4 regions of the Micromonospora sp. NPDC050397 genome follow, and region 4 is predicted to be linked to each of the others. Evidence: riboswitches for the same ligand, from Rfam matches in the RefSeq annotation. Region 4 holds a riboswitch; each other region holds the start of a gene.
The links. Region 4 has a riboswitch for cobalamin ahead of ACI2K4_RS29070 (prenyltransferase/squalene oxidase repeat-containing protein). Riboswitches for the same ligand answer to the same signal wherever they lie in the genome.
Positions count from the first base shown of each region.

Region 1: it holds a riboswitch for cobalamin, as region 4 does, so the genes downstream of both, ACI2K4_RS01065 (ribonucleoside-diphosphate reductase subunit alpha) here and ACI2K4_RS29070 (prenyltransferase/squalene oxidase repeat-containing protein) in region 4, are expected to answer to the same signal.
Region 2: it holds a riboswitch for cobalamin, as region 4 does, so the genes downstream of both, metE (5-methyltetrahydropteroyltriglutamate--homocysteine S-methyltransferase) here and ACI2K4_RS29070 (prenyltransferase/squalene oxidase repeat-containing protein) in region 4, are expected to answer to the same signal.
Region 3: it holds a riboswitch for cobalamin, as region 4 does, so the genes downstream of both, ACI2K4_RS25925 (ABC transporter substrate-binding protein) here and ACI2K4_RS29070 (prenyltransferase/squalene oxidase repeat-containing protein) in region 4, are expected to answer to the same signal.

Region 1 covers NZ_JBJDPS010000001.1:274,526-277,726, reverse strand. The annotation lists gene ACI2K4_RS01080 (DUF5682 family protein) at 1-489, shown strand, start outside; gene ACI2K4_RS01075 (superoxide dismutase) at 551-823, opposite strand; gene ACI2K4_RS01070 (superoxide dismutase) at 826-1,440, opposite strand; cobalamin riboswitch at 1,572-1,806, shown strand; gene ACI2K4_RS01065 (ribonucleoside-diphosphate reductase subunit alpha) at 1,945-3,201, shown strand, end outside.
Region 2 covers NZ_JBJDPS010000001.1:270,085-273,285, reverse strand. The annotation lists gene ACI2K4_RS01060 (ribonucleotide-diphosphate reductase subunit beta) at 1-942, shown strand, start outside; cobalamin riboswitch at 984-1,200, shown strand; gene metE (5-methyltetrahydropteroyltriglutamate--homocysteine S-methyltransferase) at 1,317-3,201, shown strand, end outside.
Region 3 covers NZ_JBJDPS010000009.1:182,933-186,133, forward strand. The annotation lists gene ACI2K4_RS25920 (lipopolysaccharide biosynthesis protein) at 1-1,301, shown strand, start outside; cobalamin riboswitch at 1,444-1,622, shown strand; gene ACI2K4_RS25925 (ABC transporter substrate-binding protein) at 1,715-2,674, shown strand; gene ACI2K4_RS25930 (FecCD family ABC transporter permease) at 2,767-3,201, shown strand, end outside.
Region 4 covers NZ_JBJDPS010000013.1:14,325-17,525, forward strand. The annotation lists gene ACI2K4_RS29065 (prenyltransferase/squalene oxidase repeat-containing protein) at 1-934, opposite strand, end outside; cobalamin riboswitch at 1,038-1,171, opposite strand; cobalamin riboswitch at 1,236-1,368, shown strand; gene ACI2K4_RS29070 (prenyltransferase/squalene oxidase repeat-containing protein) at 1,505-3,201, shown strand, end outside.

The DNA of each region.
Region 1 (3,201 bases), on a different contig from region 4:
GCGCTCGAACCCGTGCCGACCCTGGCGCCGTTTGTGGTGGAGGTGCTGTCGAAGGCGTTCGGACGGCTGCCCGACCCGGTGCTGCTGCCGTGGCTGCCGACCCTGATCACCACGCTGCGCGCGGAGGCCGGCGACCAGGTGCCCCGGCTCGTCCGCGAGGCGGGCCGGACCTTCCCGGCCGGGCTCGCGGCGCTCGACGCCTGGACGCCGCCCTGGTCCGGGGCGGGCACGGCGAGCGCCGGTCGCCCGGCGGCCGGGTCCGGCGCCGACGGTACGGGCTCCGCCGGGTCGGGCCCGGGCGACACCGGACCGGTGGCGCGACTGCTGGCCGGGCACCCGGAGTCCTGTGACGCGGTGGCCGGGCTGCTCGGTTGCGACGACGGCTGGCGGTCGTCCGCGGCTCCGGCCGCCACACCCTTCGGGACGGAGTTGCCGGAGCTGCTCGCGCGTTATCCGGAGACCGCCGTGGCACTCGCGGCGCGGCTCTGACCGTCGGGGGAGCAACCGTTCCGCCGGGCCGAGCCCGGCGGAACGGTTGTCGCCCGGCTGGTCAGTCCGGGGCGGGCGGTGGCTGGTCCGACGCGGTCGCCAGGTGCAGGGAGAGTTCCTGGACCAGGTCGTCCATGCTCTGCCCGCTCTGCGCCCGGACCAGGCCGAGAGCCAGCTCCGCGAGCAGGTAGAACCCGAGCGTCTTGGCCTGCTCGCTGGGAAACGCGGCGAGCAGTGCCTCGGCGCCGTCGAGGTCGCCCCGGTGCCGGGCCGCGACAACTCCGGCGGCCCGCTGCACGGCCTCGGCGGCGGCCGGGGTGGGGTGGTCCACCACGCTCAGATCTTGGGCTTGGTGGCGCGGGCGGCGTCGAACCGGCTGGTCACGTCGGTCCAGTTCACCAGGTTCCACAGCCGGTCCACGTAGTCCGGACGCACGTTGCGGTACTGCAGGTAGTACGCGTGCTCCCACGCGTCGAACACCAGCACCGGGGTCGAACCCTGACCAACGTTGCCGTGATGGTCGTAGACCTGCTCCACGATCAACCGCTGGCCCAGCGGCTCCCACGCCAGCACTCCCCAACCCGAACCCTGCACACCCTTTGTCGCCGCCGAGAGCTGACCGGCAAAACCTTCGAACGAGCCGAAGTGCTCGTCGATCGCCGCCGCCAACTCGCCCTCCGGGCGGTCGCCACCGTCCGGCGACAGGTTGTTCCAGAAGATCGAGTGCAGGACGTGACCGGAGAGGTTGAACGCGTACGTCTTCTCCAGCCCGACCAGGGTGTTGTAGTCGCCCTTCTCCCTCGCCTCGGCGAGCCGGTCGAGCCCGTCGTTGGCGCCCTTGACGTACGCCGCGTGGTGCTTGCTGTGGTGCAACTCCAGGATCTCCCCGGACATCGCCGGTTCGAGCGCGCCGTAGTCGTAGGGCATGTCGGGCAGGGTGTACACGGCCATCGGTACGTCCTCTCGCATAAGAATCGCTGTTGCCAACATAGTGCAACAAGGCTCGACCGTCAGGATCACCTTCTCCGACGCCAACACGCCGGCACGACATGTGGTGTTCAACAACCGGACCTCCCCCATATATAGTTCGTGACGCGACTGGTTCGGCCGGGCATCCACCCCGGCCGAGGCAAGAGGGAACCCGGCGCGAATCCGGGACTGCCCCGCAGCGGTAAGTGGGAACGACCGCCGTCACGAAGCACTGGGAGACAACCGGCCCGGCCGGAAGCCCTGGGAAGCGACGGCCAGTAGGGGGTCACGGCTGGTCCGTGGCCACGCCCACGAGTCCGAAGACCTGCCAGCCGCGCCGCGCCGGACAACCGCGCGCGGCGGTCCGAGACCGCGTGGGACGGTCGACGGCTGCGACGTACGCCAGGGCGTGCGTCTCCGCCCGCCTGCGCGCGTTCCGGACCTCGTCGACACGAGCACGAGGAGCGACAGGTGACGGTCACAGAGCTGGCTGCGGGCGAGCGGGCGACGGACGGCGACACGTCCGCACCGGGGCAGCGGCGTACCCAGATGCGGGTACGCAAGCGCAACGGCGCGTTCGAACCGGTCGACGTCAACAAGATCGTCCGGGCGGTGGAACGCTGGGCGGGCGACCTGGACGACATCGACCCGCTGCGGGTCGCGACCCGGACGATCAGCGGCCTCTACGACGGGGCGACAACGGCCGAACTGGACCGGTTGTCGATCCAGACCGCCGCCGAGATGATCGGCGAGGAGCCCCAGTACTCCCGACTCGCGGCCCGGCTCCTGGCCGGTTACGTCGACAAGGAGGTACGCGGGCAGGGCATCGCGTCGTTCAGCCAGGCGATCCGACTCGGCCACGAACTCGGACTGGTCGGCGACCAGACGGCGCGCTTTGTCGCCGTCAACGCCCGCAAGCTCGACGACGCCGTCGACCCCACGGCCGACCTGCGGTTCGAGTACTTCGGGCTGCGTACGGTGCACGACCGGTACCTGCTGCGGCACCCGACCAGCCGGCTGGTGGTGGAGACACCGCAGTACTGGCTGCTGCGGGTCGCCTGCGGCCTGTCCCACACCCCCGGCGAGGCGATCGGGTTCTACCGGCTGATGTCGACGCTCGCGTACCTGCCGAGTTCCCCGACGCTGTTCAACTCCGGCACCGCGCACACCCAGATGTCCTCCTGCTTCCTGGTCGACTCGCCCCGCGACGAACTCGACTCGATCTACGACCGGTACGCCCAGGTGGCGAAGCTGTCGAAGTTCGCCGGCGGGATCGGGATCGCGTGGTCCCGGGTGCGCTCGCGGGGTGCGTTGATCCGGGGCACCAACGGGTTGTCGAACGGTATCGTGCCGTGGCTGCGCACGCTGGACGCGAGCGTCGCCGCGGTCAATCAGGGCGGCCGGCGCAAGGGGGCGGCCTGCGTCTACCTGGAGCCGTGGCACCCGGACATCGAGGAGTTCCTCGAACTGCGGGACAACACCGGCGAGGACGCGCGGCGTACGCACAACCTGAACCTGGCGAACTGGATCCCGGACGAGTTCATGCGGCGGGTCGAGGCCGACGGCACGTGGTCGCTGTTCGACCCGGCCGAGGTGCCCGAGCTGCCCGACCTGTGGGGGGAGGACTTCGACGCCGCGTACCGGGCCGCCGAGACCGCCGGCCGGTTCGTGCGCCAGGTCAAGGCCCGCGACCTGTACGGGCGGATGATGCGCACCCTGGCCCAGACCGGTAACGGCTGGATG
Region 2 (3,201 bases), on a different contig from region 4:
TTCTTCGACCGGTTCCGGGACGCGATCAAGAACACCTGGACCGTCGAGGAGGTGGACCTGCACTCCGACCTGGCCGACCTGACCCGGCTCACCCCGGCCGAACGGCACCTGGTCAGCCGGCTGGTCGCCTTCTTCGCCACCGGTGACACCATCGTCGCCAACAATCTGGTGCTCAACCTCTACCAGCACGTGAACTCCCCGGAGGGCCGGCTCTACCTGTCCCGGCAACTGTTCGAGGAGGCGGTGCACGTCCAGTTCTACCTGAACCTGCTCGACACCTACGTGCCGGACGAGGCCGAACGGTTCGCCGCCTTCGACGCGATCGAGAGCATCCCGTCGATCCGCCGCAAGGCCGAGTTCTGCTTCCGCTGGATCGACTCGGTCTTCGAGCTGCGGGAGCTGAGGAGCCGCGACGACCGGCGGGCGTTCCTGCTCAACCTGATCTGCTTCGCCGCCTGCATCGAGGGGCTCTTCTTCTACGGCGCGTTCGCGTACGTCTACTTCCTGCGCTCCCGGGGACTGCTGCACGGGCTCGCCTCCGGCACCAACTGGGTGTTCCGCGACGAGTCGATGCACATGGCGTTCGCCTTCGACGTCGTCGACACGGTCCGCCAGCAGGAACCCGACCTGTTCGACGACGAGATGCGCCAGCAGGTACGCGACATGCTCGCCGAGGCGGTCGAGTGCGAGGTGCAGTTCGCCGAGGACCTGCTCGAACAGGGCGTCTCCGGGCTCTCCCTGCCGGACATGCGCGAATACCTCCAACACGTCGCCGACCGGCGGCTCGCCCAACTCGACATCGCCCCGCTGTACGGGTCGAAGAACCCGTTCGCGTTCATGGAGTTGCAGGACGTACAGGAGCTGTCGAACTTCTTCGAGCGCCGGGTGTCGGCGTACCAGGTCGGGGTGAGCGGCACGGTCAGCTTCGACGACGACTTCTGACACGTACCCGTGGCGGGTGGGGCGAACCGACCGGACGCCGTACGATGGCCGACAGTGCTGGTTCGCCCCGCTTCGCGGCGGGGCGTCGTAAGAGGGAACCCGGTGCAAAACCGGGACTGCCCCGCAGCGGTGAGTGGGAACGACCGCCGTCATACGCACTGGACGCGTACGCGTCTGGGAAGCGACGGCCAGTAGGAGACCGGGTCGCACCGGTCGCGCCCGCGAGTCCGAAGACCTGCCCGCACCGCGTACGCGTCCGCGTGCGCCGCCGTCGGCCCCTCGGGAGGGCCAGGGCGAGGCCGGTCGTCGTACCGTGCCCTGCCGTGTCCTCCCGGGTGGCCGTCGGCCGACCTCGAGGGAAGGACACCCGTCTCGTGACCACACCGTTCGGGCTGAGCACCGTGCTCGGCTATCCCCGTATCGGTCCGCACCGGGAGCTCAAGCAGGCCGTCGAGTCCTACTGGGGCGGCCGGACCGACGCGGCCACCCTGGAGCGGACCGCCGCCGGCCTGCGCGCCGACGTCTGGCGCACCCTGCGTGACGCCGGTCTGGGCGCCGTCCCGTCCAACACGTTCTCCTACTACGACCAGATGCTCGACACCTGCGTCCTGGTCGACGCGGTGCCGGACCGCTTCCGTCGCCTCGACCTCGACGACCTGGACACCTACTTCGCCATGGCCCGGGGGACGGCGCGGGAGCCGGCCCTGGAGCTGACGAAGTGGTTCGACACCAACTACCACTACCTGGTGCCGGAGATCGGCCCGGACACCGTCTTCACCGCCCGCCCGGACAAATCGGTACGCGAACACGCCGAGGCCGAGGCGCTCGGTGTCCCGACCCGACCGGTGCTGGTCGGCCCGGCGACGTTCCTCCTGCTGGCCAAGTCCACCGAGGACGCCCCGGAGGGGTTCCGGCCGTTCGACCGGCTCGACGATCTCGTCGCGGTCTACGCCGACCTCCTCGGCACCCTCGCCGACGCCGGGGTCGCCTGGGTCCAACTCGACGAGCCCGGGTACGTCGCCGACCGCACCCCGGACGAGATCGACGCGCTGCGTGCGGCGTACCGCCGGCTCGGCGCGACGGAGCACCGGCCGGAGCTCTTTGTCGCGTCCTACTTCGGTGAACTCGGCGACGCGCTGCCGGCCCTGCTCGACACGCCGGTAGAAGCGGTCGGCATCGACCTGGTCGCCGGGCCCGGCGACCTCGCCCGGCTCGCCGCCGCCGGTCCGCTGCGGGGCAGGACGATCGTCGCCGGGCTGGTCGACGGTCGCAACGTCTGGCGTACCGACCTGCGCGCCGCCACCGCGACCGGTGCCGCGCTGACCGGCCTGGCCGACCACGTCGCGGTGTCCACGTCGTGTTCGCTGCTGCACGTGCCGGTCGACCTGGCCGCCGAACCCGACCTCGACCACGACCTACGCGCCCGGCTCGCGTTCGCCCGGCAGAAGGTGGACGAGGTGGTCGCCCTCGGCCGGGCCCTGCGCGACGGCGTCGCGGCGCTCCCCGCGCCCGTGCCCGCCGCACCGGCGGCCTGGCGGGACAACGCCGTTCGCGCCCGGCTCGACGCGCTCCGCCCCGAACACGTACGTCGCGGGCCGTACCCGCAGCGCGCCGCCGCGCAGCGGTCCCGGCTGAACCTGCCGGCGCTGCCCACCACGACCATCGGGTCCTTCCCGCAGACCCCGGAACTGCGTCGGGCCCGTGCGGCGCACCGGGCCGGACGACTCGACGACGCCGGCTACACGGAACGGATGCGGGCCGAGGTCGCGCACGTCATCGCGCTACAGGAACGACTCGGGCTGGACGTGCTGGTGCACGGCGAGCCGGAGCGCAACGACATGGTGCAGTACTTCGGCGAACAGCTCGACGGGTTCGCCGCCACGGCCAACGGCTGGGTGCAGTCGTACGGCTCGCGGTGCGTACGGCCGCCGATCGTCTACGGCGACGTGGCCCGGAGCGGCCCGATGACCGTCGGCTGGTCCACCTACGCTCAGTCGCTGACCAGTCGACCGGTGAAGGGCATGCTCACCGGACCGGTGACGATCCTGGCATGGTCGTTCGTCCGGACCGACCAACCCCTGGCAGACACCGCCAACCAGATCGCCCTCGCGCTGCGCGACGAGGCCCGTGACCTGGAGGCGGCCGGTATCCGGGTGATCCAGGTCGACGAACCCGCGCTGCGGGAGAGGCTGCCGCTGCGCCGGGTCGAGCAGCGGGCGTACCTCGACTGGGCGGTCGCCGCCTTCCGGCTCGCCACCA
Region 3 (3,201 bases), on a different contig from region 4:
CCGGCGTGCCGACCGGTGACACCGCCGACGTCCGCCCCACGAACCCGGGGACCGGAGTCCGTGGTCTCGCCAGGAACTCGGCGATCGCGGCCGGCGCCGTTGTCGCCAACGGGCTGCTGAGCGCGGCGATCCTGGCACTGTGCGCGTCGTTCGGGCAGACGGACGAGATCGCGGCGTACACGGTGATGACGTCAGCGCTGGCGTTTGTCATCATCGGCGCCAGCGGCGGGTCGGCCCTGCTGTACCTCAACGGCACCGAGGAACAGCGCACCCTCGTACGGAGCCAGTGGGCCCTGGTGGTGGTACCCGCCGTACTCGTCGGCGCGCTGGTCATCGGCGAGTTCTACGCCGGCCGGGGATACAGCGCCACCGCGCTGGTGGCGGCCGGTGTGGTGGCGCTCGGCAACGGTGTCGCACAGTTGCAGATCGCCGACTTCAACCGGCGGATGCGGTTCCTGGCCACCGCCGTGCTGATGTGCGGCAGCAAGGCCGCTTCGCTGGTGATGGTCCTGGTCGGGGTCCCGCTCACGATCGCGCTCGCCACCGCCGGGCTGGCCCAGCTCGTCGTCGGCGAACTCGTCCTCGGTCGGGACGGTTCGCTGCGGCGCGCGCGGTTCCGGGAGCTGTCACTGCGGCGCGCCTTCGCCGGATACCGGTCCAGCCGGCACCTGTTCGGCTTCGCCCTCGGCGAGCTGTACGTGGCACGGTACGCCACCCTCGTGCTGTCGCTGGTCGCGACGCCCACGGTGATGGGCAGCTTCGGGGCGCTCGTCACCGCGTACCAGGCGATCGGTGGTGTCGTACAGTCGGCGTTGCAGGTGCCGATGGTGGCGCGTACCCGCAACCGGTTGGGTCTCGAATCCGCGAGGCACCCGGCGCACTTCTCGGTGGCGATGGCACTGGTCTGCGCGGTCCCGATGGCGATCGCGGTCGCCGGGCTCGCGCCCTGGCTCACCGGTACGCTGCTGTCCCTGCCGCACCGGGAGGCCGCCACCTGGCTGGCCGTGTTCATGCTGGCGCTGCCGTTCCTGGCGGTCAGCCGGGCGCTGATGTTCAACTGGATCGGCGACGGCGACTTCGCCCGCGCGACGAGGGCCATGGCCGTGCTCGCGGTGATCCTGACCATCACGGTCACGTTCGGCGTACCACGGTTCGGGCCGCTCGGCGCCGCCACCGCCACCGCCGCGGCCGAGGTGGCCGCCCTCGCGGTCATCCTGCTGCTCGCGCGCCGGTCGGCCGGCTCGGGTCCGCTCGCCGGGACGTCGCCGGCCGACGGTCAGCGGCCCCGGCCGAACGGGTGACGGTCGAACAGACGTCGGTACGCGAGACGGACGCCCCCACCGGGTCACGGGCGGTCGCCAACCGCTTCCGGTACGGCCCGCGACGGGGCGCCGGGGACGACGGACATGGTGTTCGTCATATGGCACGCGTTGTCCGATGACGCTATGTTGTCGCTGCCGTGGTGCTCGGGAAGCCGGTGGGATACCGGCGCGGCCCTCGCCACTGTGATCGGGAAGTCTCCGGCCCTCGTCGTACGAGGTCACTGGGCACCAGCCTGGGAAGGCCGGCCGGAGACGCGTTTCCCGGCAGCCAGGAGACCGGCCACGGCACACGTACCGACCCGTCCACGAGGTGCTGGAAGGTGGTCCCTGTGCGCCTGCGCGCGATGCGGCCCCGTATGTCCTGGCGTGCTGTCACGCCACTGTCCGCCGTGATGATCTTCACATTGCTGGTCGCCGGCTGCGCCGGAACCGGGGACACCCCGTCCGGGGCGGCGTCGGCCGCACCGGTCACGCTCACCAACTGCGGCCTGCCCGTGCAGGTCACCCAGCCACCGTCGCGGGTGGTCACGCTGAACCAGGCCGCGACGGAGATCATGCTGGCACTGGGTCTACAGGACCGGATGATCGGCACCGCGTACCTCGACGACACCATCCTGCCGGAGTACGCCGACGCGTACCAGAAGATCCCGGTGCTGGCCAAGGAGTACCCGTCGAAGGAAAAGCTGATCGAGGCCGCCCCGGACTTCGTCTACGCCTCGTTCGCCAGCGCGTTCAGCGACGAGGGCGTCGGTGAACGGGACACCTACACCGGTCTGCGCGTCGGCACGTACCTCTCGCCGGCCGGCTGCCCGAAGGAGACCCGCCCGTCCCCGCTCACCGTCGACCACGTGTTCGGCGAGATCCGCGACGTAGCGGCGATCTTCGGAGTGCCGGAACGGGCGACCGCGCTGATCGACGCGCAGAAGTCCCGGATCACCTCGGCCGCCTCCGGCGTCCGGGACGCGAAGGACATCTCGGTGCTCTGGTGGGACGCCGGAACCGACGCGCCGAGCGTCGGCGCCTGCTGTGGGGCACCGCAGCTCATCATGTCGGCGGTCGGGGTGACCAACAAGTTCACCGACCTCACCGGTAGCTGGGGCGACACGAGCTGGGAGAAGGTCGTCGAACGCAACCCGGACGTCATCGTCCTCGTCGACGCCGAGTGGGACCGGGCCACCGCCAAACAGGAATTCCTCGCCGGCAACGCCGCCCTGCGGGACCTACCGGCCGTCAAGGACAAACGGTTCGTCGTCATCCCGTTCTCCGAAACCAGCGCCGGGGTCCGCAACGTCCTGGGCATCGAGCACCTGGCCCAGGGACTCACCGCACTGCCGGCCCGGGTGACGCGCTGACCACCACGACCACTCCACGCCCGGCGCCGACGGCGGCGCCGGGCCGGGCGCGCGTCCTGGGCGGCACCGCACTGGTCGTCGCGTTGACCGGCATGCTCGGGCTCTCGATCGGCGCCGCGGTCACCGTCGGACCGGCCGACCTCTCCCTCGGCACCGTGTGGGCGGTGATCGGCGACCACCTGGGCGTGTTCCGTTCCGACGTGCCGCTGCTGCGGGACCACATCGTCTGGCAGATCCGCCTACCCCGGGTGCTGCTCGCCGCCACCGTCGGCGCCGGACTCGCCGCCGTCGGGGCGGTGATGCAGACCCTGACCCGCAACGCGCTCGCCGACCCGTACCTGCTCGGCGTCTCCTCCGGAGCGTCCCTCGGTGCGGTCACCGTCACCGTCACCGGACTCGGGTCGGCGGTCTGGTCCCTGACCGGCGGCGCGTTCACCGGCGCGCTCGCGGCGTTCGCCCTGGTCATCGCCGCCGCGACCAGCCGGGGCGGCCGGCTCGCACCGACCCGGATGATCCTCGCCGGTGTC
Region 4 (3,201 bases):
CGATGGGTGTCCTGCCGGCCGGGGTGGTGAAGTCGATGCCCTGGCTGGGGATGCCGCAGGCGTTGAGCCCGGAGACGGCCCAGCCGTTGGAGTTGGTGTTGGCCCCGAACATGGAGTTGAACGCGCCGGAGGCGTTGATCAGTTTGCTCTTGAGGAAGTTCTTGCCGGCCTGGACGGCGCTGTCGGTGTTGGCGACGCCGCTGGCGCAGAGCGCGGCCATGGTCGCCCCGGTCATGTCGATGTCACTCGGCGCGGCGAGTTGGGCCGGATTTCCGGCGGCCTGGCTGAAATTCCAGCCGCCGTCGGTGTGCTGGTTGGCGCGGACGACGGTGACCGAGGCGTTGAGCAGGCTTTGCGGCACCCGCGGCGCTCCGGCTTGGGTCTTGCCGCCGGCGAGGGCGAGCAGGGCGAAGACGGTGCCGTTGAAGTTCGCGGGTGGGCCGTAGTAACCGGGTGCGCTGGGCTGCCAGTAGGAGGCGATCTTTGCGATCAGGTTCTGACCGGACGATACTCGTGCCGGGTCGATGCCGGCGGCGTACGCGTTCAACGCTGCTCGCTCGTAGTCGGTGACGACCGGGGAGGCGCCGGGCCAGGACGGTGCGGAGAGTTGGTTGCGGTAGACCGTCCGCGCGTTCTTGGTGACGTCGTCTCCGGGGGCGATGTCGACGGCGGCCGTACCGGCGGCGGCGAAGGCGCTGAAGGCCCACTCGTTGGACAGGCCGCTGCTGGCGAAGCTTCCGTCGGCGGCCTGCAACGTCTTGAGGTAGGCGACGCCGTTGGTGCGCGAGGTGGCGATCTGTGCCGGGGTGGAGGTGGCATGGGCGGTGGTAGGGGTGATCAGGACGGCGATCGCCGCACAGGCAAGCCCGGCGGTGACGGTGCGGCGGGTTCGGATCGGCCGGGTTGCGGCTCGGTCGGGGACGGTGCGGTCCATGGGTGGGACTCCTTCGGTCGGGAACCGACGAGTCGCCCCGATCCGCGTGTCCGTTCGGCGCCGCGGGCAAGGCGGTCGCCGGCCGCTGCGCGTGGTCGGGATCCGCTGTGGTGCGTCTCCACGTAGGCATTCGGGCTTGAACCGGTTGGTACCGTTTCTTACCGTTGCGCGTCAGCCCCGGATTCGCACCGGGTTCCCCCACGTGGTGATGCGGCGACGCTAGCGCACTCGCCGGGTTGCCGTCAGTAGTGACGGTGCCCACCTGATCGGACATTCGCCCCAACGTTGACTGCGGTAACGGGGTGTGGTCAGATGACCTCGTTTCACTTGGTTCAGCAGTCAGGGGAAGCCGGTCAAAATCCGGCGCTGGCCCGCAACCGTAGGTCCACTGTCGTGGACGAGTCGGAATACCTGCGCTGAATCCGTACCAGCACAAGCGCCGTCGAGGTCCGCGGCGCGGGATCAGCGCTCCCTGGCTCGGCCAGGCGTGCTCGGCTTCCGCGTTCGGGCCACCGCCCAGGGGAGGCCGCATGAGCACCACCTGCCACCGTCCGAAGCCGAGGCCCGGTCATGCGCAGCGCTGACTACCACAGTGCCGTGGCCGCCGCCCCTTCCCGCTCTGCTCCCGGTCGGCGACGTCTCACAACCGTACTGCTCGCCGCCACCTCCGCTGTCGCGGTCGCCGGTGCGATCACCCTGATCCCGCTCGCCGTCCCGGCGGTGGCCGACCCGATCGAGGCGTGCACCGCCAGCAGCGGCGCGGTCGTCGCGGTCGACTTCGGCCACTGGGACGGACCGGTGGTGCGCGGCTGCGATGCCACCCCGACCACCGGAATGGACCTGCTCCACGAGGCCGGTTTCACCACGACCGGCACCGTCCACGACGGCCCTGGATTCATCTGCCGGATCGGTACCGCCGGATTCAACAGCGGTACCGAATACCCCACACCGGCCGACGAAGCCTGCCAACTCACCCCACTTCCCACCGCGTACTGGTCATACTGGCTCGCCCCGGCCGGACAGGACCACTGGACCTACAGCCCCCTCGGCGCGCTGAGCCAACGGCCGCAGCCGGGACAGGTCGAGGCGTGGGTGTTCGGTGGCACGGACATCGGCGGCACCACGGGGCAACCAACGTTCACTCCCGCATCGGTTCGGGCGACGAACCCCGGCCGGACCACACCCGGCACTCCGAGCGCCAGCTCGACACCGTCACCGACACCCTCCACCCCCGCAGGTGTCGCGGTGGCCCGGGGAGCCGAATACCTGGTGGAGCAGCTCGTCGACGGTAATCACATCTACAACGAGGCCTGGGGCACCATCGACTTCGCCCTCACCGCGAAGGTCGGCATCGCCCTCGCCGCTTCCGAGAGCCACGACCCCACCCTGACCGCGATCGTCGACTACCTGGCCGGCAGGGCCGCCGAGTACGCCTATCCCGGTGGGGTCGGCTCACCACCAAACTCCGGCGCTGTGGCGAACCTCGCCCTGCTCGCCGAGATCACCGGCGGTGACCCGGCCGCGTTCGGCGGTCACGACCTGCTCACCGCCCTGACCGACCACCTCTGCCCGGCACCGGGCGGCGACGGCAACTGCACCGACACCGGGGACTTCTACGGCGCCGCCTCACCCGGCGCACAGGCACTCGGCATCCTCACCCTCGCCCGCGCCAACCTCCCCGTGCCGACCGCCGCCGTCGACCGCCTGAGCCAGATGCAGTGCACCGACGGCGGATTCTCCGGAGCAATGATCCGCCAGGGCGAGCCATGCGAGTCGGAGCCCGCGACCACCGGGACCGTCGTACAGGCGCTGACCCTCGTCCCCGACGCCGTCGACACCGTTGCCGAGGCGAAGACGTATCTGCTCGGTCAGCAACGGCCCGACGGCAGCTTCCCACCCTACTTGGGCGCCCAGGGCGGTGACACCGGGACGACCGCCCTCGCGGCGCAGGCAATGCTCGTCCTCGCCCAGCCCACCCCGGCGGCCTCGGCGCAGAACTGGCTCATCGCCAGGCAGGGTGACGACGGCGGGTTCGGTGGCGACGAGAACACCGTCGACTCCGACCCCTACGCGACGGTGCTGGCCGTGCCCGCTCTGGCCGGCGCCACGCTGACCACGCTGCGGCACGACCCCAGCGACCCGGAACCGACGCCCACCGCCAGCCCGACACCTTCGAGCAGCGCGACGCCGAGCACGTCGCCGTCCACGAGCCCACCGCCGAGCGGCCCCATACCGGACCTGGTCAAAGGTGTGGCGTACCTGGTCGC